3 regions of the Nonomuraea sp. NPDC000554 genome follow, and region 1 is predicted to be linked to each of the others. Evidence: riboswitches for the same ligand, from Rfam matches in the RefSeq annotation. Region 1 holds a riboswitch; each other region holds the start of a gene.
The links. A riboswitch is a leader RNA that binds a small molecule or an ion and turns the genes downstream of it on or off. The one in region 1 is predicted to bind cyclic di-AMP.
Positions count from the first base shown of each region.

Region 2: another riboswitch for cyclic di-AMP. It lies ahead of ABT294_RS38865 (coiled-coil domain-containing protein); the one in region 1 lies ahead of ABT294_RS44680 (CHAP domain-containing protein).
Region 3: another riboswitch for cyclic di-AMP. It lies ahead of ABT294_RS16300 (C40 family peptidase); the one in region 1 lies ahead of ABT294_RS44680 (CHAP domain-containing protein).

Region 1 covers NZ_JBEPDC010000037.1:98,157-108,236, forward strand. Annotated here, with positions in the region: gene ABT294_RS44665 (extracellular solute-binding protein) at 1-1,313, opposite strand, end outside; gene ABT294_RS44670 (RNA polymerase sigma factor) at 1,567-2,808, opposite strand; gene ABT294_RS44675 (YciI family protein) at 2,849-3,277, opposite strand; gene ABT294_RS44680 (CHAP domain-containing protein) at 3,489-4,169, opposite strand; cyclic di-AMP (ydaO/yuaA leader) riboswitch at 4,183-4,319, opposite strand; gene ABT294_RS44685 (Gfo/Idh/MocA family protein) at 4,438-5,391, opposite strand; gene ABT294_RS44690 (aldo/keto reductase) at 5,464-6,288, opposite strand; gene ABT294_RS44695 (helix-turn-helix domain-containing protein) at 6,605-6,922, shown strand; gene ABT294_RS44700 (hypothetical protein) at 6,919-7,098, shown strand; gene ABT294_RS44705 (GNAT family N-acetyltransferase) at 7,280-7,819, opposite strand; gene ABT294_RS44710 (hypothetical protein) at 7,987-8,931, shown strand; gene ABT294_RS44715 (DUF6716 putative glycosyltransferase) at 8,928-10,080, shown strand, end outside.
Region 2 covers NZ_JBEPDC010000028.1:25,512-35,591, reverse strand. Annotated here, with positions in the region: gene ABT294_RS38900 (phosphotransferase) at 1-367, shown strand, start outside; gene ABT294_RS38895 (sulfite exporter TauE/SafE family protein) at 635-1,399, shown strand; gene ABT294_RS38890 (TetR family transcriptional regulator) at 1,421-2,134, opposite strand; gene ABT294_RS38885 (zinc-binding dehydrogenase) at 2,212-3,141, shown strand; gene ABT294_RS38880 (DoxX family protein) at 3,155-3,565, opposite strand; gene ABT294_RS38875 (sigma-70 family RNA polymerase sigma factor) at 3,640-4,521, shown strand; gene ABT294_RS38870 (hypothetical protein) at 4,772-5,317, opposite strand; gene ABT294_RS38865 (coiled-coil domain-containing protein) at 5,626-6,570, opposite strand; cyclic di-AMP (ydaO/yuaA leader) riboswitch at 6,576-6,714, opposite strand; gene galT (galactose-1-phosphate uridylyltransferase) at 6,781-7,851, opposite strand; gene ABT294_RS38855 (DeoR/GlpR family DNA-binding transcription regulator) at 7,848-8,627, opposite strand; gene ABT294_RS50920 (50S ribosomal protein bL37) at 8,729-8,845, shown strand; gene ABT294_RS38850 (TrpB-like pyridoxal phosphate-dependent enzyme) at 8,854-10,080, opposite strand, start outside.
Region 3 covers NZ_JBEPDC010000007.1:186,775-196,854, forward strand. Annotated here, with positions in the region: gene ABT294_RS16270 (response regulator) at 1-26, shown strand, start outside; gene ABT294_RS16275 (phosphotransferase family protein) at 16-1,116, opposite strand; gene ABT294_RS16280 (NYN domain-containing protein) at 1,260-2,582, shown strand; gene ABT294_RS16285 (C40 family peptidase) at 2,715-3,635, shown strand; gene ABT294_RS16290 (cytochrome P450) at 3,652-4,860, opposite strand; gene ABT294_RS16295 (GbsR/MarR family transcriptional regulator) at 5,118-5,906, shown strand; cyclic di-AMP (ydaO/yuaA leader) riboswitch at 6,169-6,329, shown strand; gene ABT294_RS16300 (C40 family peptidase) at 6,382-6,903, shown strand; gene ABT294_RS16305 (gluzincin family metallopeptidase) at 7,260-8,066, shown strand; gene ABT294_RS16310 (M48 family metallopeptidase) at 8,077-9,618, shown strand; gene ABT294_RS16315 (glycosyltransferase family 4 protein) at 9,615-10,080, shown strand, end outside.

The DNA of each region.
Region 1 (10,080 bases):
TTGACCGCGTCGTCCACCAGTTGCTGCCAGGCCTTGGCGTAGGCGACGGAGCCGTCGTCCATGCCCTGGATCACCGACTCGATGGCGTTCTTGACCTGGGCGTGCTTGACGCCGAGGAAGACGGGCTGGAGGGTCGCCGCCGACTTGGCGAAGATCTCACCGATGGGCGCCTCGTTGAAGAACGCGTTCTTGGCGCTCTGCACGGCGGAGTCCTGCTGCGCCTTGGTGTTGCTCGGCATGTTGCCGAAGTCGGTGAAGATGCTCGCCTCGGTCTGCGCCTGGGTCAGGTAGTCGGCGACCGCCGCGGCCTCCTTCGGGTGCTTGCTCTGCTTGGGCACCGCGAGCCAGGAGCCGCCCCAGTTGCCGCCCCCGCCGGGCACCGCGGCCACGTCCCACTTGCCCTTGCCGCCGTCGCCGGCGTTGCCGCTGACCACGCCGAGCATCCAGGACGGGCAGCCGACCGTGGCGAACGCGCCCTTCTGGGTGCCCGCCGCCCACTCGTCGGTGAAGTTGCGCAGCTTGGCGGTCAGGCCGAGCCGGCTCATCTTCGTGGCGAAGTCGAAGGCCGTCTTCACTGCCGGGTTCTTGTCGACGATGAGGTTGTTGTCCTTGTCGAAGTAGGAGACGTTGCCGTTCTTGGCCGCCTCCTGGTACAGGACGACCTGGTAGAGGGTGTTGGTTCCGTCGGCGAACCTGGTGTCCTTGACCTTGGCCTGGAACTGCTGGCCGACCTTGATGAAGTCGTCCCAGCCGGTCCACAGGGCGCTGACCTTGTCCCGTTCCGTGGGCAGGCCGGCCTTCTTGAACAGGTCCGTGCGGTAGCACAGGCTCATGCCGCCGATGTCGGTGCCCAGGCCGAACACCTTGCCGTCGGGCGTGACGCCGTTCTCCCACTTCCAGGCGGGGAAGTCGGCCTTGCGGGAGTCCAGGCCGTACTCCTTCAGGTCGGCCCACCACTCGGGGTGCGCCTTGGCCAGGCCCATGCCGCCCTCGTCGATGCCGACCACGTCGCCCGCGCCGTTGCCCGCCTGCAGCCACTGGATCATCTGCGGCCAGTACTGCTGCTCGAACTGGTCGGTGAGGTGCTCTTCCCTGATCTGGACGTCCTTGTGCTCGGCGTTCCACTTGGCGATCGCGTTCTTGTAGCCGAAGTTCGTGCCGCCGCCGAAGGTCTGCACCCTGATCGTGACCGGTTGCGCCGCCGCGGAGGGGGCGGGAGGGCTTCCGCTGGAGCCGCAGGAGGTGACGGCCAGCGCCGTCGCGGCCAGCGCGGAGGCCGCGGTCAGGCCGCCGCGCCGCTTGCTGATCATCATGGGGGGACCCCTCTCGGGTGGATGTGGGAGGTGCGGGGCGGCCCGGTGCTGCCGGCCGCGAGGGGATGTTTTGGGAGCGCTCCCACAAAGGGTGCCCGTGCCGCACGACCTCGTCAATCCGCCGCAACGCAACCGTTACCGATCGTGCGAACCGTCGCGGTTGAATCGGATTTCGCGCCGCAGACGCCCCAAACGGCCATATGGGAGCGCTCCCATTGTTCGTGACGCCTGCCAGGTGGTGGAGAGAGCGCGCTCAGCAGGCGGCGGCGCGCTCCAGGAGAAGCGCGCGCTCACGCTCGTTGCGCGTCAGCGCCGCCGCGCGCTCGAACTCCGCGCGGGCCTCGGCCGTCCTGCCCAGCTTGGCCAGCAGGTCGCCGCGGACGCTCGGCAGCAGGTGGTACCCCTTGAGCGCGGGCTCGGAGACGAGCTGGTCCGCCAGTTCGAGCCCCACGGCCGGGCCGTACGCCATCGCGAGCGCGACCGCCCGGTTCAGCTCGACGACGGGCGACCGGGAGAGCCTGGCCAGCGCCTCGTAGAGCGTGGCGATGCGCCTCCAGTCGGTCTCCTCGGGGGTGAGGGCCCTGGCGTGGCAGGCGGCGATGGCGGCCTGCAGGGCGTACGGGCCGAGCGTGCCGCCGAGCTCTTCGGCCCGTTCCAGCGCGGCCAGGCCGCGGCCGATGAGCAGTCTGTCCCAGCGCGCCCTGTTCTGCTCCAGCAGCAGGATCGGCTCGCCGGACGGCCCGACCCGCGCGCCGGCCCGCGAGGCCTGGATCTCCATCAGCGCGACGAGGCCGTGCACCTCGGGCTCCTTGGGCATCAGCCCGGCCAGCACCCGCCCCAGCCGGAGGGCGTCCTCGCACAGGCCGGGACGCATCCAGTCGTCGCCCGCCGTGGCCGAGTACCCCTCATTGAAGATCAGGTAGATGACCTCCAGGACGGACGACAGCCGCCCCGCCAGTTCCTCTCCCTGTGGCACCTCGAACGGGACCCGCTTGTCGGCCAGGGTCCGCTTGGCCCGGACGATCCGCTGGGCCACCGTCGGCTCGGCGACGAGGAACGCCCGGGCGATCTCGTCGGTGGTCAGCCCTCCGAGCACCCGGAGCGTCATCGCCACCCGGGCCTCGGTCGACAGCACCGGATGGCAGGCCGTGAACACCAGCCGCAGCAGGTCGTCCTCGATCTCGTCGGGGTCGGGCGGCGGCTCCTCGTCCTCCAGTTCCCGCCCGAGCTCGACGAGCTTGCGCTCGAACCGCTCGTTCCGCCGCACCATGTCGACGGCCCGGCGCTTGGCGACGGTCATCAGCCACGCGCCGGGGTTGCGCGGCACGCCCGACGCGGGCCACTGCTCCAGCGCCGCGACCAGCGCGTCCTGGGCGAGTTCCTCGGCGACTCCGACGTCGCGCATCATCCGGGCCAGCCCGGCTATCAGCCGGGCGGCCTCGATCCGCCAGACCGCCTCGATCGCGCGGTGTGTGTCAGAACCCGTCACCCGCATATCAGAGCAGTCCGCGACCGAGCGCCGCAACGGCCGGAGGTCAGAACTCGCGCTTGTCCCTCAGGAGTTCGCGCAGGTCCGCCTCCCGCTGGGCGGCCTCGGGGGTCATCGACTCCTCCGGCAGGTCGGACGGGTCGAACACCTGCCAGACGTCCAGCCCGATGCCGTTGCCGCCGGGCGGGACGGGCAGCCGCAGCGCCCACTCCAGGGCCTCCTCGCGCGACTTCACCTGGATCAGCCAGAAGCCGGCGATGAGCTCCTTGGCCTCGGCGAACGGGCCGTCGATCACGGTGGCCTTGCCGTCGCTGTAGGAGATCTGCGCGCCGTGCGAGCTCGGGTAGAGGCCCTCGGCGGCCAGCAGGACTCCCGCCTTGGCCAGGGCCTCGTTGTACTCGATCATCTTGTCGACGTACTCCTGGCTGGGCAGCACCCCGGCCTCGGTCTGCTCGTTCGCCTTGCCCACGATCATGAACTTCACTTCGCGTCTCCTTCGGTCGAGGGTGCGGCCTCGTAGCAGCGTCGAACGCGCGTGGCGCGCATCGACAGCGGAGTCGAAGTCTTGCCGAGACCTTTCGGTCCGGGCAACCGTGAGAGCCCGCGAAGCGCGCGCCCGAGGGGAGTGGGCGCGCGCTTCGCGGGCAGGGGGATGGGGAGAGTGGGGGGATGGTGGGGGAGGGGGCTCAGGCCGCGTAGTCGGGGTAGCCGTAGCCGACGACCTGAGACGTGGGACGGACCCGCTGCTCGACGACGCCGTTGCCGGTGTTGCCCTCGATGGTGGAGATCGTGCCGTCACCGTTGGCCTTGACGACGAAGCCGACGTGGTTGATGTCGTCCAGGCTCTTGCTGCCGCTCCAGGCGAAGAAGACGACGGCGCCGGGCTTGGGCGCGGTGCCCCAGTGGTCGTTGTGCTTGAACCACTTGGCGTGCTCGACGGTGTAGGCGTCGGAGCCGATGGAGGCGCCGAGGCCCGTCTTGTCGCCGATCCAGGAGACGAACATCGAGCACCAGGCGGCGTTGATGTAGTCGGCCCTGGTGCCGCCGTCGCGCTGGATGGTCTCGGCGGCGCGCGCCGAGGCGGCGTACCACTTCTGGAACTTGGTGCCGCCGCCCATGGCGTTCTCGGAGGTGCCGATCTGCGCCTTGGCGAGGGAGAGCACCTGCGCGGCCGTGACCTTGACCTTGCCGCTCCGCTCGTGGTCGGCCGGGCGCACCTGCGAGTGCTGGTGGGTCAGCGCGGCGGAGGGGGTGGTCTGGGCGTTGGCGGCCGTGGGTGCGGCGATCGCGGCGGCGATGACGGTCGCGCCGAGAGCGGCGCGGGCGTAGCTGAACTTCGGGGCACGAGCAAGTCGGTGCATGGCCATCGTTCGGGGATACTCCTTGCTTCCATGCCGCTTACCGGGTTAGCTGACGGGTTCGGACGTGGAAGCTGTCCTACGGCACTGACGTGCCGATTCACCCCAAGGAACGTGGGTCCCCGGTTCCGCGCGAGGCGGATTCAGCGGTCACAGGGGGTCCTGTGATGTGTCTTGCGATGGGCAGGCGACGAACCGGACAAACCGGACGTTACGCCTCGAATGCCCTAGAAGGTAATACATGGGGCAAGCAGATTACAAGTGCATAAATGCCCAGCTAGGAGAGTTGCCGCCTAGCGTCCGCCAGAAGCCCCATCATGGCAAGGGAATCGTCAAGGGTTATGACTTGGCTCTCAGTGCGTCCCTCTGCTAGCGCCGCCCGCACCTCGCGCAGCTCACCGACGTAGCCGCTCTCGCCCGGCTCCAGGACGTGGACCTCGTCCTCCATCGACGGCCCCGACAGCACCACCCGGCGCGGCGCCCAGAACGGCGCGTCGATCTGCGCCCGCATCCCGGTGCCCACGACGTAGGCCGCGTTCGGATACGACCCCAGTAACGACGCCTCCACCAGCGCCCGCCTGCCGCCCGGATACAACAGCACCCCGCCGACCTCCGCGTCGACGCCCGAAGGCGCCAGCGAGCCCGTCACCTGCAGCTCCGACGGCATCCCCAGCAGCAGCTGGGCCAGCCCGAACGGGTAGATCCCCAGGTCGAGCAGCGCACCCCCGCCCAGCTCGGGCGCCCACAGCCGGTGCGCCCGGTCGTAGGGCAAGACGAACCCGAACGACGCCTGCACCGACCGGATCTCGCCGAACCGGGGGTCGCCGGCGATCCGCTGGATGAGCGGGTTGAACCGCATCCACATCGCTTCCATCAGGAAGACCCCGGCCTCCCGGGCCAGCCGCACCATCCGCTCGGCGTCGGCGACGGTGGCCGCGAGCGGCTTCTCGCACAGCACCGCCTTGCCCGCCGCGATCGCGGCCTCGGCCACCTCCAGGTGCTGGGCGTGCGGCGTGGCCACGTACACGGCGTCGACGGCCGGGTCGGCGCACAGCTCCGCGTACGACCCGTAGGCCGACTCGGCGCCCAGCGTGGACGCCAGCGCCGCCGCCCTGTCGAGGTCACGCGAGCCGACGGCCGCCACCCGCATCCCCGGCTCCGCCGCGATGACCGCGCCCACGGTCCGCGCGATGCCACCGGTGGCGGCGATACCCCAGGCGAGATCTCTCATGGAGAGAGAGCGTAAAGGATCTACCAAGTTGCGGGCCAGCGCTCCGGCCTTCACTTCAGGCCGGAGAGGAGGTCAACCGAGAAAGTTGAAGGTGTCCGGATCCGGCCCGATCCGGAGACGGCGGTTCATCGCGCCGATGGCGGCCATGTCCTCGACGTCCAGGGTGAAGTCGAACACCTGGACGTTCTCCTTGATCCGCGACGGTGTGACCGACTTGGGGATCGCCACATGGCCGAGCTGCACGTGCCAGCGGAGCACGATCTGGGCGGGGGTCTTGCCGTGCTTGCCGGCCAGCACGGCCAGCGCCGGGTCGTCCAGCAGTTCCCTGCCCTGCCCGAGCGGGCTCCACGCCTCGGTCAGGATGCCGTTGGCCTCGTGGAAGTCGCGCAGCTGCCGCTGCTGGAAGTACGGATGCAGCTCGATCTGGTTGAGAGAGGGAGCGATGTCCGTCTCGTCCAGCAGCCGCGTGAGGTGCTGGACGGTGAAGTTGGACACGCCGATCGCCTTGGCCCGGCCGTCACGGTAGATCCTCTCCAGCGCCCGCCAGGCTTCGACGTACTTGTCCTGTTCGGGCACCGGCCAGTGGATGAGGTACAGGTCCACGTAGTCGAGCCCGAGCCGGGACAGGCTCCCCTCGAAGGCGCGCTCGGCCTGGTCGTGGTCGGCGTTCCACAGCTTCGTGGTGATGAACAGCTTCCTGCGCGGGACGCCCGAGTCGCGGACCGCCCTCCCGACGCCCGCCTCGTTGCCGTAGGCCTGCGCGGTGTCGACATGGCGGTAGCCGGCCTGGAACGCGGTCTGCACGGCCTGTTCGGCCTCGTCGTCGGGGACCTGCCAGACCCCGAAGCCGAGCTGCGGGATCTGCACGCCGTCCATGTTGAGCATGAGCGAGTTCATCGAAACTCCTTGAGTATGGTGACTCCCGCCCCGCCTTCGGGCGGGAGAGGAGCGCGGCATGGTGTCGCCTGCTTCCTGTCGAACACGTGCGCGACGCGTTACTGAGCGTAGTGACTTGTGTGTGTGGCGCAATGGGTGACACGTGCGTTCACCATGACCTCCGGGGGAAGCCCGGTCCTTTGGGGCCGGGAGGTATCCGGGCCCGGCAAGGGGTGGCCCGGCGGGGCCGGGACAACCCAGGGCACAAAGCGCACATAACCTCACCTTCTCCCTTTTCGCTTATGGATCTTTCTGTGCTGCGGCAAAATGCGAACATGTGTACGGCGTACAAGGTGCGCGGGTCTACCCCACCCCCGACCAAGCTGCGGTGCTGAACCGCACGTTCGGCTGCGGGCGCCTGGTGTGGAACAGGACGCTGGCGTGGCGGCAGCACCGTTACCGCGCCGACGGGGCCACGACGTCCTACGCGCAGAGCGACCGGTACCTGACCGAGTTGAAACGCGACCCCGAGTTCGGGTTCCTGTTCGATGTTCTCCTGCGTGCCGTTGCAGCAGACGTTGCGGCACCAGTACACGGCGTTCGCGAACTTCTTCGCCGCCCCGGTTCAAGTCCCGGCACGGTAAGCAGTCGGTGACCTACACACGCTCGGCGTTCCGCTGGAAGCACGGGCGGCTGTTCCTGGCCAAGATGGACGCGCCGGTCGCGTTCGTGTGGTCCTGGCCCGAGGTAGACCCTGCCACGCTGAACCCGACGACGGTGACCATCTCCCGCGACCCCGACGGCCGCTGGCACGCCTCCCTCGCCGTCTGACACGACCGACGGCGAAGGTGGGCAGGTCCCGGCCACCGGCTCGGCGGTGGGTGTGGATCTGGGCGTCAAAAACTTCGCGGTCCTGTCCACCGGGCAGCGCATCGCCAACCCCCGTCATTTGGAACGCAAAAAGAAAGTTGCTTGCCCGGAGGTGGTGAGGCTGCGGCGGTCCCGGGCCCGTCTAGGTGAGGGGCGCGCTGCCGGTTCGCGTTCCCGCGCGTCTGATCAGGCGTGCTTCCGGTACTCCCGTGCCGTCCTCTTCGTCGAGGCGGGTGACGCCGTCCTTGGTGAATCCGGCCTTCTCGTAGAACCTCAGGGCGGTGGCGTTGGGGGTGTAGGCGTAGACGCAGATCGGGTCGTGGCCCCGGGTTTCGAGGTCGGTGAGGGCATAGGCGAACAGAGCGCGGCCGAGGCCCGTGCCGATGAGGTCCGGTTCGATGTACAGGCCGTACACCTCTGCGGCGCCGGCCCCGAGGTCGGCGTCGCCGTCCGCCGGTCCGGTGCGGCAGAAACCGGCGACGGTTCCGTCGTGCTCGGCCACCCACAGCCGATGTTCTTGAGGCATGGCCGCCAGGTACTCTGCCCAGTCCGCCGCGTCCTCGGCCGGGTCCAGGGCGTCGAGGAACGCTTCCGGCATGAAGCCGGCGTACGCCGAACGCCAGGCGCGGACCTTGAGACGGCCGATGGCGGGCGCATCGCTCGCCGAGGCATCGCGGATCATGAACGGACCCTACAAGATCCTGAAGCGTGGTGGATGTGCTCCCTCCCGTCAAAGAGCGGAGGAGTCACTGTTCACGTGGCGTTTTTCGCGGCTTAAGTCGGCGGGGCTAGCTTGAAGCGGTCGTGAACGGGCCATCACCCGGCTGGGAGAACAGACTGGGAGACAGAGTGGGCAAGCAGGCGTCGGCCTGGGTGGAATCTCCCCTGCAGATGCTGTGCGCCGTCGAGGCCCACCATGCCGGGCTGCTCGGCCCCGAGACCGCGGTCGTGCCGCGGGCGGGCCTGCGGGCGCTCAGGGCCACCCGCAAGGAGCTGAACCGGCTCGACCTGCCCGACGGGCTGGAACTGACGGAGCCGCGCGAGCAGATGCCGCGCAGCATGCAGGCCGTCGGAGACGCCTTCTCCGGCAAGGTGCAGCTGCGCTGGCTGACCTCCAACCCGGGCCACATCGTCATCGTGGACGACGGGCTGGCCACGCTCCGCCTGCTCGAGCTGCTGGCCGCGGGGCCGTTCCGGCCGCTGCTTCGGGCGCGTGCCGAGCCGGGCCTGCTGCGTACGGCGCTCGGGCTGGCCGCCGCGCTCAGGCTGCGCGCGAGCCGCGTGTCCGTCTTCACCGCGCTGCCCGTGGACGTGGAGCTGGAGGCGGGCGTCCGGAGGGCGGGCGTCGAGCTGGTCCGCCACGGCTTCGACTGGCTGCGCGACCAGCCGCCCAGCAAGCACGGGCCCGTCGAGCGGACGGTCGTGCTCGGCACCGCGCTGGTCAGGAACGGGCTGGTCCACCGCGACCACTACCTGCGCTGGCTGACCGCGCTCGCCGAGCAGGAGCCGCTCGCCTACTACCCGCACCGCCGCGAGGATCCGCAGGACGTCGCGGTGATCCGCGAGCGTCCCGGCATCACCGTGCACGACGCCGGCGCGCCCGCCGAGCTGACCCTGCGCGGGCTCGACCCCGGCCAGCGGGTGCTCAGCCTGCCCTCGACCGCGATCACCTCGCTGCGGGTGCTGCTCAGCCCGCGCGGCGTCGCCGTCGAACCCGTGGACGTTCCCGATGACTGGTGGACCAGCAGGGCGGCTCCCGCGCTGCGCTCTCATTTGACAGGAGTGACCGGGTGAGGGTGCTGGCAGTGGCCGACTCCGACTCGTACCTGAAGTGGGCGGCCTGCCTGCTGGACGACCTGCCGTCCGGCTGCGTGACGGACCTGGTGGTGGTGCGCACGCCGATCGCGCCGTCGCCGGAGCAGATCGCCGCCGCCGTGGGCGGGCGCGCCACGCCGCCCGTGCTGTCGGCCCGGGCCCTGCGCCGGATGGCGGAGCGCGAGCGGCCCGACGTGATCCTCGTCGCCTGCACGGGCCCGGTCGTGGACGTGCTGGTGTCGGAGGTGCTGCACGGCCTGCGCCCGCGCCCGGTGTTCGCGACGGGGCTGCCCGGCATCTCGGTGCCCGCCACCGAGAAGGCGTGGGAGTTCCGCAGTGGCTGCGACCTGTTCGTGGTGCACAGCGAGCGCGAGGTGGCCGAGTTCTCCGCCATCGCCGCGCGGCTGGGCGGGGGAGGGGCGGTCGGGCTGGCCCGGCTGCCGTTCCTGCGTCCGCAGCGCGCCGGCGGGACACGCGCCGCCGGCGGCAACCGGGTGGTGTTCGCCACCCAGGCCAAGGTGCCGAGGGAGCGCGAGCAGCGGGAGCGCGTCCTGCTGTCGCTCGCCGAGCTGGCCGCGCGCCGCCCCGACCTGGACGTGGTGGTCAAGATGCGCGCCCTGGAGGACGAGCAGCAGACGCACCGCGAGCGCCACCACTACCAGCGGCTCTGGCGGGAGCTCGGCGAGCCGGGCAGGCTGTCGTTCGCGGCGGGCTCGATGGCCGAACAGCTCGAACAGGCTGCCGGTTTCGTCACGGTCAGCTCCACGGCGGCGCTGGAGGCCATCGCCCAGGACGTGCCGCTGCTGGTTCTGAGCGACTTCGGCGTGAGCGCCGAGATGATCAACGTGGTGTTCGAGGGCAGCGACGTCCTCGGGACGCTCGACGAGCTGACCCAGGGCGACTTCCGGGCGGCCTCCCCGGCGTGGTGCGCCGCCAACTACTTCCACCCCCGGGAACGCGACGACTGGGCGGGCCTGCTGACCGCGCTGGTCGTCGGCCCGCGCACCCCGGCTCGCTCGCTGCTCGACGGCCCGGCGCACGCCGCCGCCCGCCGCCGGGCCAGGCTGCGCGTCGAGGTGCCGCCCACGGTCCTGCGGGCCGGCTACCGGGCGAAGCGGCGGGTGCGCC
Region 2 (10,080 bases), on a different contig from region 1:
CCATGACAGCTGGGTCTTCATCGACTGGGACACCGCCGCGCCGGGCACCCGGCTGTGGGACGTCGCCTACGCCATGCACGGCTTCGTCCCGCTGTCCGCCCATCCGCGCTGGCGCCGCCCCGACGCTGAGACGCGACTGCGGGTCTTCGCCGACGCGTACGGGCTTGACGAGGCCCAACGCCGCCGGCTCGTGCCGCTGCTGAGCCGCCGCACCCGCTCGATGCACGACTTCCTGAGGCGACAGGCGGCCGACGGCGCCCAGCCGTGGACCACCCTGTGGCGCGAAGGCCACGGCGACGCCTGGCAGGCGGACGCCGACTACATCGAACGCCACGAACCCCGGTGGGCTGCCGCCCTGCTGTCCTGACGCCCAGCACTCACCGTGAAGCCGCAAGCAGCGGTTCGCCGGGGTGCTCCCCAGGGCCCACATACCGGTTGCACCGCCCCCGCACGTTCTAAGATCGTGTCAGCTGTGCGGTGGGAGCATCCTTCGCTGAGCGTCGAAGTATTCGACCTCTAGCGTCACCCACATGGGACTTCCGCCAGCTGCCAGATGCGCTCACCCCGGTGTGCACCGACCGGCCAGGCGCAGGCGCCGGTCGCCTGAGCGCCGATTCCACCAGAAAGGGCGAGCATGACACCCTGGGAGATGCTGGCCGTCTTCGCGGCCGGCATCGGCGCGGGCGCGGTCAACACCGTCGTCGGCTCCGGAACCCTCATCACCTTCCCCGTCCTGCTCGCCGTCGGCGTTCCGCCCGTCACCGCCGTGGTCTCCAACGCCCTCGGCGTCATCCCCGGCTCCATCAGCGGAGCCATCGGCTACCGCCGGGAGCTTCGCGGCCAGCGCCGACGTCTCCTGAAACTGGGCGTCGCCTGTCTGTTCGGCGGCCTCGCGGGCGCCACACTCCTGCTGACTCTGCCCGTCACGGCGTTCGACAAGATCGTGCCTGTCCTCGTGGGCCTGGCTCTCGTCCTGGTCGCCCTGCAACCGCGCATCAACAAGCGCCTGCGCCGCCGCCAAAGCACCGGCGACCCCGCCCACCGCGACACCGGCCCCACGCTCTTCATCGGTCTGATGCTCGCCAGCGTCTACGGCGGCTACTTCGCCGCCGCCCAGGGGATCATCTACGTGTCCCTGATGGGCATACTCATGGACGAAAGCCTGCAACGCCTCACCGCGCTGAAGAACGTCCTTGTCGCCGTGGTCAACACCGTCGCCGCGCTCTTCTTCCTGTTCGCCGCGGAGTTCGACTGGACGGCCGTCGCGCTCATCGCGGCAGGCTCCGCCCTCGGCGGCCACGTCGGAGCCTCGGTAGGCCGCCACTTCAGCCCAGCGACTCTGCGCGTCCTCATTGTGACGCTCGGCGGCATCGCCATCGCGCATCTGATCGTCCGGTAAGGGGGGAGCCCACTGCGGCCATCACCGCCCGGCTCGACCGCGCGCCTCACGCTCGGACGGCCCGCCCGCGCCTGCGTCCGGGGACCCCCCGCTGAAGGTGACCGCGCCGGGGATGGCCGTGAAGGCCGACCGCAGCTCGGCGGCGAGATCGGAGTGGGTAAGGGCGCCGGGCTTGGAAGTCCAGGCCCGCAGGGCGGCGTGGAACGCCGCGACCACCAGATCCAGTGCCAGCCTCGGCCGCGGGTCACCGTGGTCCAGGCCGAGCCTTCGCTGCAGAGTCGCCTCGACAACCGCGCTGGTGCGGTCGCAGTACTGAAACCCGTACGCGGCGATCGACGGTGTGCGCTCGGCCAGTTCCTGGGTCAGCCGTACGCGGGTCACCCAGGCCCCGCCGCCGTCGTCCATGCGCGCGAGCGCGGCGAGCAGCGCCTCCTCCAGCACCTCCAGTACGGGCGCGCGGCCGAACGACAGGTGCTCGACGTCGTCCCGCAGGCCGTTCCACAGCGTCTCCAGCGGAGTGAAGGCGACCTGCTCCTTGCTGGCGAAATTCCGAAAGAAGGTGCGCTTGGAGACCTCGACGGCCTCGCACAACTCGTCGAGGGTCACTCCGTCGAAGCCGCGCTGCGTGAAGAGTTCGAGCGCGGTATCGACCAGCGCGGCTCTGGTCTTGAGCTTCTTACGCTCCCGCAGCGAGGGCTTCTCCGGCGCGGAGGCGGAGGAAGGATCGGCAGTCATCGCCCTTAGTGTACCTGGAACGCAGATGCCTCCCATATGCTTATGCCACTGAGTGGCATATTTCAGAGAGGATCGCCATGCGCGCCCTGATCGTTGATCGTTCCGTCCCCGGTGGCCTGCGGGTGGGGGAAGTGCCCGAGCCGGTGCCCGCCCCGAACCAGGCGCTGGTCCGGGTCACGGCCACCTCACTCAACTACGGCGAGGTCAAGCACGGCATCGAGACGGCTGAGGAGGGGACGGTGCTCGGCTGGGACGCCGCCGGTGTCGTCGTGCAGTCGGCGGCGGACGGGTCAGGGCCGGCCGTGGGCACGTCCGTCGTGACCCTCGACGAGCGCGGGGGCTGGGCCGAGATCCGAGCCGTGCGCACCGACTGGATCGGCGTCGCGCCCGAGCGCGCGGAGCCGGGCGCGATCAGCACCATCCCGGTAGCGGCCGGCACCGCGCTGCGCACGCTCCACCGGATCGGGCCCATCCTGGGGCGGAGGATCCTGGTATCCGGCGCCACCGGAGGCGTCGGCCGCTACGCCGTCCAACTCGCCAGACTCGGCGGCGCACACGTGATCGCCTCCACCGGCGACCCCGGCAAGCACGGCGAGGCGTTGCGCGCTCTGGGCGCCCACGAGGTGGTGTCCGGTCCTGCGCAGGCCGGCGGCGGGCTGGACGGTGTGCTCGACATGGTGGGCGGCCCGCAACTCGTGGAGGCGTTCGACCAGCTCGGCGAGGGCGGCACGCTGGTGGCCGTCGGCCACTCCACGGGCGAGGGCGAGAGCTTCCCGTTCGGTGCCATGTTCAGCGGGCCAGGCCGTGATGATCGTTCGATCGTCACGTTCATGCTGCTGTTCTGCGACGGGCTGGACCGGGACCTTACCTGGCTGGCCCAGCAGGTCGCAGACGGCGTGCTGAGCCCCGAGATCACCTGGCGCGGCGGCTGGGACGACGCGTCCGAGGCGGTGAGCGCCCTCGTCGAGCGCCGTCTGCACGGAAAGGCGGTGCTCGACCTGGCCTGACGGCCCCGTCGTCTCAGAGCCTGCCGAGGTGGTGCATGCGGCGGCTGGGGGGCCTCAGCGCCCAGGACAGGACGGTCAGAACGGCCAGGATGGCCAGCAGCCACACCTCGCCGCGGTCGTACCCGGTGGTCAGGTGGGAGACGATGGCCCCGGTATAGGTGTAGAAGGCGCCTGCATAGGCCCATTCCTTGACCAACGCGCGACGCGGGGCGAGCAGGGCGATCGCACCCAGCACCTTCCAGCTTCCCAGCAGCACCAGGAAGTAAGGCGGATAGCCCAGGTGCGTCACCAGATCGCGGACGTATGGGAGCCGCGCGATATCCCAGATGCCGCCGACTGCCAGTTCGGCCGCCACCGCTGCGGTGGCCAGCCAGTATCCCGCCGATCGCAAACGCACGGGTCCGTAGCGCTGGGCGATGCCCATGAGATGCTCCTTGTCACATCCGAGCGGAGTGCTGGTTCATCGCTATGAACCCCCGGGGCGGAAGGATGTGACCGATGGACGAGGCCGGGCTGGCAGCGCGCTTCGAGGAGCAGCGGCCCCATCTGCGGGCGATCGCCTACCGGATGCTGGGCTCGCACGCGGAAGCAGACGACGCGGTGCAGAACTCATGGCTGCGTCTCAGCGGCGCCGACACCGCCGATGTGGACAACCTCGCCGGATGGCTGACCACCGTCGTCGCCCGGGAGTGCCTGAAGATGCTGCGCACCCGCCGGAGCCGCCGCGAGGAGCCCCTCGGCGACACCACGGCCGAGCCCTCTGCCGGAGGCTACGACGTCAACGATCCCGAAGCCGAAGCCCTGCTGGCCGACTCGGTCGGTGCCGCGCTGATGGTCGTGGTCGACAACCTCGCCCCCGCCGAGCGGCTGGCCTTCGTCCTGCACGACATCTTCGCCGTGCCCTTCGACGAGATCGCCGCCATCCTCGAACGGTCCCCGGCCGCTACCCGTCAGCTCACCAGCCGCGCCCGCAGACGGGTCCGAGTCGCGACCCCACCCCGGCAGGTTGACATCGTCCGCCAACGACAGGTCGTCCAGGCGTTCCTCGCCGCGCTGCGAGAAGGTGACTTCGACGGGCTCCTCGCCGTACTCGATCCCGATGTGCTCCTCCGAGACGGCAGCGCCGAACTCCCCCCTGGCGGTGCAGGGCTGATGCGAGGCGCGCGGGCTGTAGGCGCCCACGCGCTCACCTTCTCGCGGGGTGCCCGGTTCGTACAGCCCGCGCTGGTGAACGGAGCCGTGGGTCTCGCGATCGTCCCGCAAGGACGCCTCATCGGGGCACTCGGCCTCACTTTCAACCACGACAAGATCGCCATCATCGAGATGATCGCCGATCCCGAGCGCCTTCGCCACGTCGACCTGGCAGCTCTCGGCCCTTGACCGCCGACGGCCTGCGACCCAGGCCGGAAGCCGCCGCGCCCTGGATGTGGTCCTCTCCCAGAGAGGCGTCGTCCCGAGCACGAACCAGTGCGGTGCTGCGCGCATCTGATCGGGCATGAGCGACACCGTCGTCCGGGTCTGCTTGTGGCCCGCGACGATCAGCGCACAGGAGAGAGGAGTGGCGCTCTGCCGTGGGCACGCTCGGCCGGCACCTCCGTACCGGTGTCCGAGCGGGCCGGTGGGCTGGGGCTCATGAGGTGCGGGTCAGTTTCTCAGACGTCCTGAGGAACTTCGTGCCGTTCCACTTGTAGGTCTGGCGGACGATCAGATCGGGGCAGCAGTTGGGAGCCTTGTCGCTGACCACCTTGCCGCTTAGGTCTACCTGTCCGTTCTGGATGGTGACGTTCTGGGTCTTGAAGTAGCGGTTCTTGCCCAACGCGCCGATCAGGCGGGGGGCTGAGCGCTTGGAGGCGCCGTCGTAAACGAAGGAAATTGTGGGATTGCCCGACGTAGGGCTCGGGCAAGACGAAACGACCACGGTCTCGGGCTTTCCGTCACGCGTGAGGTCGCCTACAGCGGCGACGCGGGCGCGCACGACATACCAGGTGTCGCTCGGCCGTGGCTTGGGGCAGTGCAGCGCCGGCTCCACCACCTTCGCCCAGTCGGTCCCTTCGAAGGCGGCGGCCGTGGCTGGAGCCGCCGCACTGTCGGCCGTGGCGGTGCCCATGGCGAGGAGCGGCGCCAGTGATGTCGAGATGGCGACGGCCCCCGCCCAGGTACGGAGTCGGCGGGCCATCGGGCTGCTCTTGTGCTCGGCGCATGAGTTCATAACCATTCTGATGCAAGGAACGCCGAACAAGTTCGATCAGAATCGCCCTGGAACCCTACTTCGAGCCGGTTTCGTTCAGGTTCCGGCCTAACCGGCGGGCAGAGACGCGCTCGCACCATTCTGATCCGTAGCGAGAACGTCGTCCGTGATCGTCCAAGGCCGTCGCTGGTATCCGAGAGGGGCGGCAAGCTCCCCGACACCCCTTGCCGAAGCGCGTCGCCGTACAGCTCACCGGGCACATGGCCGCCCCCGAACTCTTCGCAGCGCCGAGTAGCTCAGTACATCGAGATGTGCACGTGGTCGTAGTGGTTCTCGGTGATGCTGCCGCGGTCCGACATGGCTTCCCAGCCCGAGCCCTGGTTGATGCGCTGCTTCCAGATGACGTACTTCACGCCGAGCTTGGCCTTGTTCTGCAGGGCCCAGGCGGCGATGTGGTCGCCCAGGGCGTTGTTGACGCTGCTCGGCATGGTGCCGCCGGTGCTCATCATGAAGTCGCAGGCCCGGCCGAGGGGGTGCTCGCCGCTCGATCCCGACCTGAAGCACCCCACCTCGAACGGCAGCGCGAAGTTCTTCTCGATCAGCCCTCGGATCACCCGCATGCGGGCGGTGATGTTGTCGGAGCCGGAGGGCAACTCGGGCGCCCAGCTGCCGTCGGAGCGCCGGCCCGGTCCTGTCGGGACGAGTTGCGTGAGCTTCTTCTGGATGTCCTTGATGACGTCCTGGGCGCCGTCGCGCTGCTTGGCGACGTCCGCCGTGTCCGTGCGGATCTTGGACTCGAGCGCGGCGGCCTCGTCGGAGGCGCGCTTCTTCTCGTCGCGGGCGCTGGCGACGCTCTGCACGATGGCCTGCTGCTCGCTGGTGAGCTGTTCGAGGACGGCGGCGGCGCCGCCGTCGGTGGGCAGCAGGAAGGACGGATCGCCGTTCTGGTAGCGCAGCTGGATGAGCTCGGAGACCCGCCTCTGGGCCGTGGCCAGCGTCTGGTCGGCGGTGGCGAGCCGTTTCCTGGCCCCCTCCGCGTCCTGTCGCGCCTTGGCCAGCTCGACGCGCTTGAGGTTGTAGCTCTCGATGAGCTTGTCGACTTTCGCGTTGAGCTTCTTGAGCTCGGCGCGCAGCTGCGCCTCCGTGGGTTTGGGCGCGGCCGAGGCGACGGCCGGGCTGAAGGCCGCGGAGGCGGCGGTGACGAGAGCGATGGCCAGACTCGCGGGGGACGCAGCCGCCACGTACGTGTTCCTCTCCCTCTGCCGGCCGGGTTAGCTGACGGGTTCGGGCAGGAGTGATGTCCCTACCACCGAAGTGGATTCACCCCGGTTGCGGTGGGTCCCCGGCTCCCGGGCAACGCGCCCGGGATTAGGCGGCAACGGCTGTTACGGCCGGTGCAAAAGGGATGTTAGTAGTAAAACCAAGGTCATGCGACCTCAATCGGAAATCAATTAGTGATCTACCTGTGATCGAAGCATGCGTGCCGCCTCCTCAGGCAGCACGTCGTTGACGAACGCCCCCATCGCCGACTCCGAGCCCGCCAGGTACTTCAGCTTGCCGGGCGCGCGCCTGATGCTGAACAACTCCAGGTGCAGGTAGGCCAGCTCGCGCTGCTGCCGCACCGGCGCCTGGTGCCAGGCCGAGATGTACGGCATCGCCACGCCGAACAGCCCGTCCAGTGCCCGCAGCACCGAGGTGTACAGGGGCGCGAACGCGGCCCGCTCCTCCTCCGACAGCGCCGCCAGGTCGGGCACCTGCCGGTGCGGATACACGTGCACCTCGAACGGCCAGCGGGCGGCGGCGGGCACGAACGCGGTCCACAGCTCGTTCGAGGCGACCACGCGGGTCCCCTCCGCCCGCTCGGCGGCCAGCACGTCGGCGAACAGGTTGCCGCCCGGGTGGCGTGAGGCGGCCGCGAGCTGGAGCTTGGTGCGTGGGGTCACGTACGGGTAGGCGTAGATCTGGCCGTGCGGGTGGGGGAGCGTGATGCCGATCTCCTCGCCGCGGTTCTCGAAGCAGAACACCTGCTCCACGCCGTCGATGGCCGACAGCTCGGCCGTCCGGTCGGCCCAGGCCTCCATGACCAGCTCGACCTGGGAGTCGGACAGGCGGGAGAACGACGAGGAGTGATCGGACGTGAAGCACACGACCTCGCACCGTCCCACTCCCGGCCGTACTTCGCTCAGTCCGCCCACCTCACCGTAAGTACCGAAATTTCCGGAAAAGGAGGGGAAGCGGTTCTCGAACACCACCACGTCGTAGTCGCGCGCCGGAATCTCCGAGGCCCGCGTGTCGGTCGACGGGCACAGCGGGCACTCGTCGGCGGGAGGCAGGAAGGTGCGCGTCTGCCGGTGCCCCGCGATCGCGATCCACTCCTCGGTCAGCGGGTCGTAACGGAGCTCGGACGCCACCGGCCTGGGGTCGAGCGGCCGCCGGTCGATCGCGCTCCTGTCGGCGTCGTCGCGCCGGTCGAAGTAGATCAGCTCTCGGCCGTCGGCCAGATGGGTGATGGTGCGCTTCACTGCGAGCCCTCCGCGATGATCAGTTCTCCGGCCCGTTCGGCCAGTTCCAAGCGTGCGTCCTCGGACAGCCCGGCGTCGCTGATGACCACGTCGGCCTCGGTCAGCTCGGCGATCGTGCTGATGCCGACGGTGTTCCACTTCGTGTGGTCGGCGGGGACGACCAGCCGGTGCGCCGCGGCCACCAGCTCTCTGTCGGTCTCGGACTCCAGCAGGTTCGGCGTGGTGAACCCGGCGCGGACGCTCATCCCGTGCACTCCGAGGAAGAGCGTGTCGACGTGCAGGCGGCGGATCGCGGCCACCGCGACCGGGCCGACGAGCGCGTCGGACGGAGTGCGGACGCCGCCCGTCAGCACGACCGTGCGGTCGGCGCGCGGGTTGCGGTGGAAGACCTCGGCCACCGGGATCGAGTTGGTGATGACCGTGAGGTCGGGCACGCCGATGAGGTGACGGGCCAGCGCCCAGGTGGTGGTGCCTGCCGACAGGGCCACCGCGGTGCCGGGCCTGACGAGCTGGGCGGCCTGGCGCGCGATGGCCTCCTTCTCCTGCTGCTGGCGGGCGGACTTGGCGGTGAAACCCGGCTCCTCGGTCGAGCCGGGGCCGAGCGCGGTGGCGCCGCCGTGCACCTTCTCCAGCAGCCCGCGCTCGGCGAGCACCTCCAGGTCGCGACGGATCGTCATGTCGGAGACGCCGAGCTCGCGCACGAGATCGGCCACCCGGACGCCGCCGCTGCTGCGCACGCGCTCCAGGATTGTCTGCTGCCGCTGCTGTGCGAGCACGCCGCCGCTCCTTCCAACAGATTCCACCAAATTATGACACGGATTTGTTGGGGAATGTTAGATAGCCGCATGGCTTGTGCGGCGGCCCGAGGCGCGAGACGTTGGAAGCGAAGCACACGCCGATCACCGGAGGTGAGCCCATGGCCAGACGATCTCGCAAGGGCAAGGCCCGCAAGAAGAAGAAGGCCAACCACGGAAAGCGCCCCACCGCCCGCTGACGGGTCGGCTAGCCCGGCAGGTCGCTGAGGGCCTCGTCCAGGCGTGACTGCGGCAGCGTGTGATCCTCCATCGACCCTGAGAGGTAGCGGTCGTATGCGGCGAGGTCGAAGTGGCCATGGCCGCAGAGCGCGGTGAGGATCACCTTCTCCTCGCCGGTCTCCTTGCAGCGCAGCGCCTCCGCGATGGTCTCCGCCAGCGCGTGCGTCGGCTCGGGAGCCGGGACGATGCCTTCGGCGCGGGCGAAGCGCACGCCCGCCTCGAAGCACTCGCTCTGCGACTTGGCGACCGCCTCGAACAGGCCCAGCTCGTACATGTGTGACAGCAGCGGCGACATCCCGTGGTAGCGCAGGCCGCCCGCGTGGATCGGATCCGGCACGAAGCGATGGCCCAGGGTGTGCATCTTCAGCAGCGGCGTGAAGCCCGCCGTGTCGCCGAAGTCGTAGGCGTAGACGCCGCGGGTGAACGACGGGCAGGCGGCCGGCTCGACGGCGCGGAACGTCGGGTTGATCTTCCCGGTCAGCTTCTCACGCAGGAACGGGAACACCAGCCCGGCGAAGTTGGAGCCTCCCCCGGTGCAGCCGATGATCACGTCCGGCGTCTCGTCCAGCTGCTCCAGCGCCTCCTCGCCGATCACGGTCTGGTGCAGGAGCACGTGGTTCAGCACCGAGCCGAGCGCGTACCGCGCGTCGGCCCCTGACGCGGCCACCTCCACCGCCTCGCTGATGGCGATGCCCAGGCTGCCGGGCGAGTCGGGGGCGTCCGCCAGCGCCTTGCTGCCCGCGCTGGTCAGCGGCGAGGGGCTGGCGTGCACCGTCGCGCCGTACACCTGCATGAGCGAGCGCCGGTAGGGCTTCTGGTCGTAGGAGGCGCGCACCATCCAGACCTCGCATTCCAGGTCGAACTGCGCGCACGCGAACGCCAGCGCGCTGCCCCACTGCCCGGCGCCGGTCTCGGTGGTGAGCCTGCGCACGCCCTCGCGGGCGTTGTAGTAGGCCTGCGGAACGGCCGTGTTCGGCTTGTGGGACCCGGCCGGGGAGACGCCCTCGTACTTGTAGTAGATCCGGGCGGGCGTGCCGAGCGACCGCTCCAGCCTGCGCGCCCGGATGAGCGGGGTCGGCCGCCACAGCCGGTAGACGTCCAGCACCTCCTGGGGGATCGGGACGAACCGCTCGCCGCTCAACTCCTGCCTGATCAGCTCCATCGGGAAGAGCGGGGCGAGGTCGTCCGGCCCCAC
Region 3 (10,080 bases), on a different contig from region 1:
TGCTGGTCTACGACGCTAGCCTCTGAGCAGCTCCTCGATGGTGGCCCGGTGCAGCACCAGGTCGTCGGGGTCGCCGGGCATGGCCTGCTCGCCGAAGTGGATCCGGCGCCGCCACACCCTGGCCATGATGACGCCGTGCCTGAGGGCGGCGTACATCTCGTAGAAGCCCATGTCGCGGGGCTCATAGCCGGTTAGATCACGATATGTACGGCAGACGTCGTCTCGGCGCATAAAGTCCGGCAAGCCGGGAAGACCCAGGGACTCTGTGATGTTCTGGAAGAAACGGTGCAGAAAGATCATCCAAGCGAGGTCGAGCTCGCGCGGCCCCAGCGCCGCCATCTCCCAGTCGAGGACCGCCACCGGCCTGAAGTCCCGGTAGATCACGTTGCCGATGCGCGCGTCCCCCCAGGAGAGGACGTCGGGGCCCGGGTCGTCCGGCCAGTGCGCCTCCAGCCAGTCGAAGGCCCGCTCCAGCAGCGGGACCCGCAGGCTGCCGTGAGCCCACTCGTAGTAGGCGCGCTGCTCGTCCACGTGCGCGCGCAGCCCGCTCGCGCTTCCGCCGCCCGCCCCGGCACGGTTCGGCCCTCCCGGGGTCAGCACGGCGAGGTCGTCGCCGGTGAAGGGGGCGTCGTGCAGGGCGGCCAGGACGCCTACCGTGGCGTCCTGGAGCCTGCGCCGGTCCTGCGGGCGGGCGTCGCGCAGCCAGCCTTCGAAGGTGTACGGCGTGAGGTCCTGCGGCACGTCCCCGTCCTCGCGCTCCATGACGAAGAACGGAGAGCCCAGCGGGCCTGGGTCGGGCTCCAGCCAGAGCGCCCGAGGAACGGGAACTCCAGCTTTCTCCCTGGCCAGGCGCATGATCTCGAACTGGGCCCGCAGGTCGTAGGACGGGAAGATGGGTACCGCCTCCGCCGCTGGTGCGAGCCTGGCGACGCAGCGTGTGCGCTCGCGCCCCCACGAGGCGGTGAAGAAGAGCGTCTCGCTGGACAGGCCGTTCCCCGACGGACGCGACAGCTCCGAGACCGTGACGGGGGAGCCGACCTGGCCCCGGAGCCAGGCGGACACCCGGTCCCGCAGTTCTTCCAGGTCACGGGTGGAGGTGCGGATCTGCTCCGTCACGATAGGCCTCCTGGGCGAGCGTCGGTCCCGGCTCAGTCGTACCTCGCCAACCAAGCGCTTGTCCATATCGGGGCGGCCGTCACGGGCCGGTACGCGACAGCCGTACCCTTGTGTGAAAGGGCATGTCACGAAGGGACAGTGGGATGAGTTCAGCGGGTGAAGGCCTGTCTCGCCCGCTTCCCGAGCAGGTGCGGCTGAACGTCGTCGACCTGGCGGCTCAGGTCCTCGGCTCGATGCCTGCTGTCTCCGTCCCGCCGCCGCTGCGCGGCATCGCCAAGTTCGACCCGCGCAAAAGAGCCAAACTCGGCAGCGCGCCCATCGCGGCGCAGCTCGAGAACGACAAGAAGTTCCGCGAGGTCGTCGCCGAGTCGGTGGCGGCCGGGTGGCCGGAGCTGGTCGCCGCGCTGGCCGAGGGCAACGTCCCGCCGGCGGCCGACCCCGTTCTCGTGGCGGCCGCCGCCTACCTCACGCGCCCGCCCGGCTGGGCGGACATGGTCGACTCCGCCAGGGCCGACCTGGAGCAGTCGGCCGTCGCGGCCGAGGGCTCCGAGCGCGAGGAGGCCGTCACCCGGCTGCGCGAGCAACTAGCCGCGCAGAAGAGCGCCGCCAAGGAGGAGGCCGACCGGCTCCGCGAGCAGCTCAGGGCGGCCCGTGCCGAGAACTCCGACCTGCGCCGCAAGCTCCACGACGCCCGAGAGCGCGCCAAGGGCGCGGTGCGCCGCGCCGAGGAGATGGAGCACGTCGCCGATGAGGCGAGGTCCGCGGCCTCGGCGGCGGGCAGCGCGGGGGAGTCGGAGCTGCGCCGCCTGCGTGAGCGGCTGGCCGACGCCGAGAAGCAGCTCGAAGCCTCGCGCAGGGCCGCCCGCGAGGGCCGGAGCATCGAGGACGCCCGCGTCAGGGTCCTGCTCGACGCGTTGCAGGACGCCTCGGCTGGGCTGCGCAGGGAGCTGGCGCTGCCCACCACGATCAGCAGGCCGGCCGACTCGGTCGCCGCGGTGGCTCCCGGCACGCCGGGCGTGCGCGGCGTGCCTGCCCGCGCCCTGGCGGACGACGATCCGCAGCTCCTCGACCAGCTCCTGGCGCTGCCGCAGGTTCACCTGATCATCGACGGCTACAACGTGACCAAGACCGGTTACGGCACGCTCACGCTCGCCGACCAGCGCAACCGGCTGATGACCGGCCTGGGCGGGCTCGTCGCGCAGACCAGGGTCGAGGTGACCGTGGTCTTCGACGGCGCCGAGCTGAACGCGCCCGTCCAGGTGGTGGCGCCGCGCGGCGTGCGGGTGCTGTTCAGCGCGCCCGACGAGATCGCCGACGACCTGATCCGCCAGCTCGTCCGCGCCGAGCCGCTGGGCCGGGCCATCGCCGTCGTGTCGTCGGACCGGGAGGTGGCGGAGTCCGTGCGGCGCATGGGAGCCAGACCGGTTCCGTCAGGTCTGCTGCTGCGCCGCCTCGGTAGGGCCTAGATTACAAATCTGCGGAACAGGTGAGACCTCACCGGCCACTTCTGTACTATTTCGCCCCAGATCTGATCTCTGGGAGGCGACGCTGTGAGGTTTGGCCGGGTGCCGGTGGCCGCGGGTCTTGTGGCCGGGCTGATGCTTACACCAACGGGTGAGGCACTGGCTGAGCCGAGACCGACCCTGCGGCAAGCCCAGGCGAAGCTCGACAAGCTGAACGACCGGGCCGACAAGGTCGTCGACCGGTACAACGCGGCGAACGAGAAGTACAAGGACGCCAAGAAGCTCTACACCAAGCTGAACGACAGCTACAAGCGCAAGCTGGCGACCGTGGCGGACCTGCGCGCGCAGGTGGTCTCGATGGCGATCGACAACTACCAGCTGGGCAGCGACATGTTGTCCTGGCCCTCCATGCTGGGAGCCGACAATCCGTCGGGCATGCTCAACGGGCTGGTGCTGGCCGGGCGGATCACGCAGGCCCGCGCCGAGACGCTGGTGGCCTTCGACCGGGAGAACCGCAGCCTCAAGTCCGACCGCGACAACGCGCAGAACGCGCTCTCGGCCGCCGACGACAAGCGGGACGGGGTCGAGAAGGAACGCACCGAGATCCTCGCCCTCATCAAGCAGCAGAAGAAGCTGCTCAAGAAGCTCGGCGCGTACCGTACCGGCGACCCGAACAGCACCGGTCTGAAGTACACGGGCCCCGCCTCGGGCAACGCCGCCGCCGTCCTCCGCTTCGCCTACGCCCAGATCGGCAAGCCGTACGTGTTCGGCGCCACCGGGCCCGGCGGCTGGGACTGCTCCGGCCTCACCCAGGCGGCGTGGCGGGCCGCGGGCGTCTCCCTCCCGCGCACCACCTGGTCGCAGTGGGCCTGGGGCGCCGCCCGCAAGGTCTCCGTGAACGACCTCCAGCCCGGCGACCTGATCTTCAGCAACGGGCTCGGCCACGTCGGCATCTACGCGGGCAACGGCAAGATGGTCCACGCCCCCCAGACCGGTGACGTGGTCAAGATCTCTCCGCTCACGGGCCGCAGCCTCGTGGGCGCGATCCGTCCGTAGCCGGCCCGTCCGCGGGTTACGCCGCGTCCCAGGTGACCGGGAGCCGGTGCACGCCGTAGATGTCGGAGTTGGTGCGCAGCGGCACGTCCTCGGGCGGGACAGCCAGGCGCAGCGTCGGGAACCGGGCGACCAGGGCGGGGAAGGCGACCCGCATCTGGACGCGGGCCAGCTGCTGGCCGAGGCACTGGTGGACGCCGTGGCCGAAGGACACGTGCCCGGCGGGCTGCCGGCGCAGGTCGAGGGTGTCGGGGTCGGCGAACCTGGCCGGGTCGCGGTTGGCGGCCTGGATGGAGACGGTGACGGACTCGCCGGCCCTGATCAGGTGGCCGTCCAGCTCGACGTCTGCCACCGCCGTCCGCACGCCGGTGTGGGGGATGCTCAGGTAGCGCAGCAGCTCCTCGACGGCCTGGTCGGTGCGGCCGGGGTCGGCGCGCAGGGCGGCGAGCTGGTCCGGGTGGCTCAGCAGGGCGAAGGTGCCCAGCGCGAGCATGTTGGCCGTGGTGTCGAGGCCGGCGCCCAGCAGCAGGGCTCCGATGTTGGTGAGCTCCTCGTCGGTGAGGTCGTCGGTGGTCAGGTCGCTGAGCAGGTCGTCGGTGGGCTGGGCGCGCTTGGCCAGCACCAGCTGGTGCAGGTAGCCCTGCAGGGCGGTCACGGCGGCGTACTGCGCCTCCGGTGTGGCGTCGTGGTCGTTCAGCGCCGCCGCGTGCCGCTGGAACATCTCGTGGTCGGCGTAGGGGACGCCGAGCAGCTCGCAGATCATCAGCGCGGGGATGGGCTGCGCGTACGCCTCCACCAGGTCCACCGGCGGGCCGTGCCGTTCCATGGCGTCCAGGTGCTCGGCGGTGATCTGCTCGACCCGCGCGGTCAGCAGGTTCATCCGGCGGACGGTGAACCTGCCGGTGAGCAGCTTGCGATAGCGGGTGTGCTCGGGCGGGTCCATCCCGATGAATATGCCGGGCGGGGCGGGCGGGGCCTGCCCGGCGTAGGCCGCTCCGGGCACCGGGGAGCGCATGAGGTCATGCCGTGAGCTGAAGCGGGTGTCGGCCGTCACGGCGCGGGCCAGGGCGTGGCTGGTCACCAGCCAGCCCACGTGCCCGTCGGGGTAGGTCATCCGGCTCAACGGCCGCTGCTCGCGCAGCCGCCCCAGCTCCTCGGGGGGATCGAACGGGCGGCCCGCGGGACGCGTCACGGGCAACCCCGCCAGGACGGGGAGGGATTCGGTCATCTCTGCTCCTTCTGGACCGGCTGGTCATCGAGATAGTACGTGTTCGACTGCTAGCAAAAGCTACGTTGCATTCAATGAATCTGTCAATCAGTGATTCGCCGATTTCCCTGTCTGGCCAGCTAAATAGAGTAGAGAATTGCAATGGACTTGAAGGTGAATGCAACGTCTCCCGTGTCTTTAGTTGCAATGAGGTGTGCACAAACGCAATACTGTCGCCCGGTGTGTCGAGCGGAAGAGCAAACGGGAGGCGAGTGCGGATGCCGGGAGGCAGGCTGACCTACGAGGACCGTCAGAGCATCGCCGCGGGGCTCGCCGAAAGGCTCGGGTACGCCGAGATCGCCAGGCGCCTCGGGCGGCCGACGTCCACGATCAGCCGGGAGGTGGCGCGCAACGGCGGGCCCGGCGGCTACCGGGCCGACCGGGCGCACCAGGCGACCGAAGGGCGCGCCCGCCGGCGCAGGCGGGCCCCGTCACCGGCGCCGCAGGTCGCCACCGGCGGATACGGGCGCGACCCGGAAGCGGTGCGCGACCTCGAGGAGGGCCTCACGGCGCTGCTGGTCCAGACCGGGGTCCCGCGGACGACGGCCAGGGTGCTCACCTGCCTGTACACCACCGACTCCGGCAGCCTCACCGCCGCCGAACTGGTCCAGCGGCTGCGGGTCAGCCCGGCGTCGATCTCCATGGCCGTCGGCTACCTCGAGGAGCAGGCGCTGCTCAGGCGCGAACGCGACCCCGGGCGGCGGCGCGAGCGGTACGTCATCGACGACGACGTCTGGTATCGAGCCTTTCTGGCGAGCGCCCAGATGACCGTCATGCTGGCCGACGCCGCCCGGGGCGGAGCCGACGTCCTCGGTGCCGCCACGCCCGCCGGCGCCCGGCTGGGGGACATGGGCCGGTTCCTCGGGTACCTCGGCGACGACATGGTCCAGACGGCCGAGCGCTGGTGGCAGATCTTCGTGGCACACCGGACGGCGGGCCGCCGGTACGGCGGGGCGGGTGACCCTTGCCACGTGACGGATGTGACAAGAGTTACAGATGGGACCTGACTCGAACCTGTGTCGTCAACTGTGAGCAGGGTCACATTTGAGTAACGACGGCCTGGCTTCCAGCAGGCATTCGTCCCCTTACTGACACCTTTATCTGATCTTTACAGGCTGACTCGGACTTTGCCAGCTCCAGAACTTTCGGCGTAGCTTCTGGCCGTCGCGGTGCCAAGCCATGGCGCCGCGAATCGACATCGGTCCCCCCGATGTGGACGAGATAGTCATCCGCTGGCCCGCCGCCACTCCCACCGAGCACGACACCCGGCGGTGAGGCCTGCCGAATCCGTGCAGCCAGGAGGCACGGAGCCGGGGACCCAGCGATCCCGTTCCCCAGGGATCAGGGGTGAATCGGCGCGTTACGCGCCGTAGGGCGACTTCCAGGCCCGAATCCGTCAGCTAACCCGGTAGGCGTTCGTGGAAGATCCAAGGAGAAATCCTGTCTACCCACCCGCATAACCCCCGTCTGTCCCGTTTTGCCGTGAGTGGCGTTGCGCTCACGATGTCCGTGGCGGCTGGAGGGCTGATCCTCCATGCCCCGGCGGCGCAGGCGGCGACGACGAGCGAAAGGGCCGGCACTTCCACGACCGCGGCGGCGAAGACCGTCGGGACCGCGAAGACGGCCACGGTTTCTCGGCAGATGGCGAAGGCCCGCAAGGCCGTCGCCGTGGCCAAGGAGCAGGTCGGTGACCCCTACCGGTTCGGCGGCACCGGGCCTGGCTCGTTCGACTGCTCCGGACTCGTCCAGTACGCCTGGAAGAAGGCCGGAGTGAAGATCCCGCGCGTGACGAACAGCCAGTTCGCGCGCATCAAGAAGAAGATCTCCTGGAAGAGTCTCAAGCCGGGCGATCTGATGTTCTTCCGCGGGCTCGGACACGTCGGCATGTACGTCGGCCATGGCAAGATGATCCACTCGCCGAGGACCGGCGAATCGGTGCGTATCGACAAGCTCGGCGGCTGGCGCAAGGCGTCGTTCGTCGGCGCGGTACGTCCCGGCCTGTGACCGATCACGAAACGCCCCGCCCCTGCCAGGGGCGGGGCTTTCGCGTGCCGTCATCCGGCAGGCCGCCTTCCACCGTGGCGCTCCGCGGCCTTGCGGGCGGTGCCAGGTTTCGCGCCCGCGGCAGGCCGCGTTCCGCTGTGGCGCTCCGCGGCTTTGCGGGCGGTGCCAGGTTTCGCGCCTGCGGCAGGCCGCGTTCCGCTGTGGCGCTCCGCGGCTTTGCGGGTGGTGTCCGGTTTCGCGCCTGCGGCAGCACGGTCTTGACGATTGGGGGCCTGCGTTCCCCGCGCTGTGACCTGCGGCCTCGCGGCCGTCTCCGGTCGGCCGGGCCGCTACGATCTGGCATGGTGTCCGTGCAGGTGAGCCGTCGAGCCGCGCTGGCGGGGGTGGTGCTCCTCGCGGCGGCCTCGGCCAGCGCGCCGCCGGGCGGCCCGCTCGCGCATGACGGGCTCCGAGATCTCTGGCCTGACGGAGCCCGGACCGTGCGCGGCGCCCGATCGCTGGTCGTGGGGCATCACGCCGACGCCGGGCTGCTCCGTGACCTGGCACGCAGGGCCGACGCGGCGGGGGAGCGGGTCTCGGCCGTCCTGGGCGGCCAGGTGCGCCCGCTGGTGCTCGTCCCCGACTCCACCGCCGACGGCGCCCGCCTGGCGGGGCTGACAGGGGTGGCCGGGCTCGACGGGCTGGCCGCCGTCGCCGACGACGGCCGGGTGATCGTGCTGCCCACCGCGTTCGCCCGGCTCACCCCCACCGGCCGGGACGTCGTCCTCACCCACGAGCTGACGCACGTCGCCGCGGGCACCGACCACCTGCCCACCTGGCTGTACGAGGGCTTCGCCGACTACGTGGGCTACCGCGACGCGGGCCTCGCCGTCCCGGTGGCCGCGGCCGAGCTGGCCGCAGAGGTCCGGGCCGGGCGGCTGCCGCGCGAGCTCCCCGGGCCCGCCGCGTTCGCGGCGCGTGAGCCGGGACGGCTGGCGCGCGCGTACCAGGAGGCGTGGCTGGCGTGTCGCTTCCTGGCCGGACGGTTCGGCGAGAGGACCCTGGTGAGGCTCTACCGTGATGCCCAGAGCCGCGGCGTCGACGCGGCTCTGGCGGCGCTCGGCCTCTCGGTCGAGACACTGACGGCACGGTGGCGCGACTACGTGCGGGACGAGCTGGCGTAAGGGGACGCAGATGGACGATCGTCAGGACGTGAACGACATGCCCGACGCGGGCCCGCCCAGATCCGCCGCCCAAGGCCGGCAGGCCGCTTCAGCCGCCTCCGAACTGGGCGCTCCAGCCGACTCCGGAACGCCCGGCCCGGCTGACACCGAACCGGGTATCCCAGCCGACCCCGTCCCGGATCCCCCGGACGGCACCGAGGCCGGGGGCACCGAGTCCGGCGGCGCCGAATCTGGCGACACCGAGTCCGGGGGCAGGGAGAGCGGCGGGCGGCCGGGGGAGCCGGAGACTGAGGAGTGGCTGGACCGGCGTGCGCGGCGGCAGGCCGGGGGCGCGTTGATGGTGCTCGGGGCCGCCATCCTGGCGGTGGCGGCGTTCAGCACGCCCTGGCGGGTGCTGCCGCCCGGGGCGCCGGACGTCCCGCCAGACCCCGCGAGAGACTTCACCGCCGCGCAGATCGCCAGGGCCGACGCCTTCGACGCCGCCACCGCCATCCCCGGCTATCTCTCGCTGGCGCTCACCGTCGTCTTCGCGGGCCTGCTCGTCGTCACCCCGTTCGGCGCCAGGGTGCTGGGCCGGCTGCGTGGCCCCTGGTGGCTGCGGGTGATCGAGGGCGTGCTGCTGCTGACCGCGATCAGGGAGGCCCTGCGGTGGCCGCTCGGCATGTGGGTCGAGACACGGCTGCGCGCCTACGGCCTGTCGACGCAGGACTGGGCCGGCTGGACGGCCGACAGGCTGAAGAACCTCGCCGTCAACGTGGTGCTGCTGTCGATCATGCTGGTGGTGCTGGTGGCGCTGGCCCGCAGGTTCAGGCGGTGGTGGCTGCCGGCCGCCGTCGGCGCGTTCCTGTTCACGGTGGCCGCCTCGTTCGTCTACCCGGTGGTGTTCGAGCCGCTGTTCAACGACTTCCACGCCATGCCCGCCGGCCCGCTGAGGACGAACCTGCTCGCCATGGCCGAGCGCGACCACGTCCCGGTCGAGGACGTGCTGGTCGCCGACGCCTCCCGGCGCACGACCGCGCTCAACGCCTACGTGTCGGGCTTCGGCGCCACCCGTCGCATCGTCGTCTACGACACGCTGCTCCAGGCTCCCCAGCCCCAGGTGGAGCTGGTGGTGGCGCACGAGCTCGGGCACGCCAAGCGCGGCGACGTCCTGACCGGCACGCTGATCGGCGGGCTGGCCGCCGCGTTCGGCTCGATCCTGCTGTACGTGGTGTTCGGCGCGGTACGCCGGCGCACCGGGGTCGTCTCGGTCGCCGACCCGCGGGCGGTGGGCGTCCTCATGGGCCTGATGAGCCTGGGCACCCTGCTGTCGGGCCCGGCCCAGAACGTCGTCAGCCGCCACATCGAGGCCCGCGCCGACGTGCACGCCCTCGACCTGACCCGCGACCCCGTCACCTTCGCCGCCATGCAGAAGCGCCTGGCCGTGACCAACATCTCGGACGTTTCTCCCAATCTCTTCGACTACCTGATGTACGCCTCGCACCCCACCGCTCCCGAGCGCATCGCCATCGCCCGGTCCTGGGCACGGCTGAACGGCGTCGGCGAGCCGTGACCGGGGTGGTGTTCGTCACCAACGACTTCCCGCCCAGGCCCGGTGGCATCCAGTCGTTCGTGCACGGCCTGGCGCTGCGCACCCCCGGCGTGGCCGTCTACGCCCCTGCCTGGCGGGGGGCCGCGGAGTTCGACCGGCGCCAGCCGTACCGGATCGTCCGGCACCCCACCTCGCTGATGCTGCCCACGCCCGAGGTCGCGCGGACCGCGGCCAGGCTGGTCGCCGAGGAGGGCGCGCGGACGGTGGTGTTCGGCGCGGCGGCCCCCCTCGGCCTGCTCGCGCCGAAGCTGCGCGCGGCCGGGGCGCGGCGCGTGGTGATGCTGACCCACGGCCACGAGGCGTCGTGGGCGAGCGCCCCGCTGTTCCGCGCCGCGCTGCGCAGGATCGGCGAGCATGCGGACGTGGTCACCTACCTGGGCGAGTACACCCGCACCCGGTTGGCCGCGGCGATCCCGCCCGGGA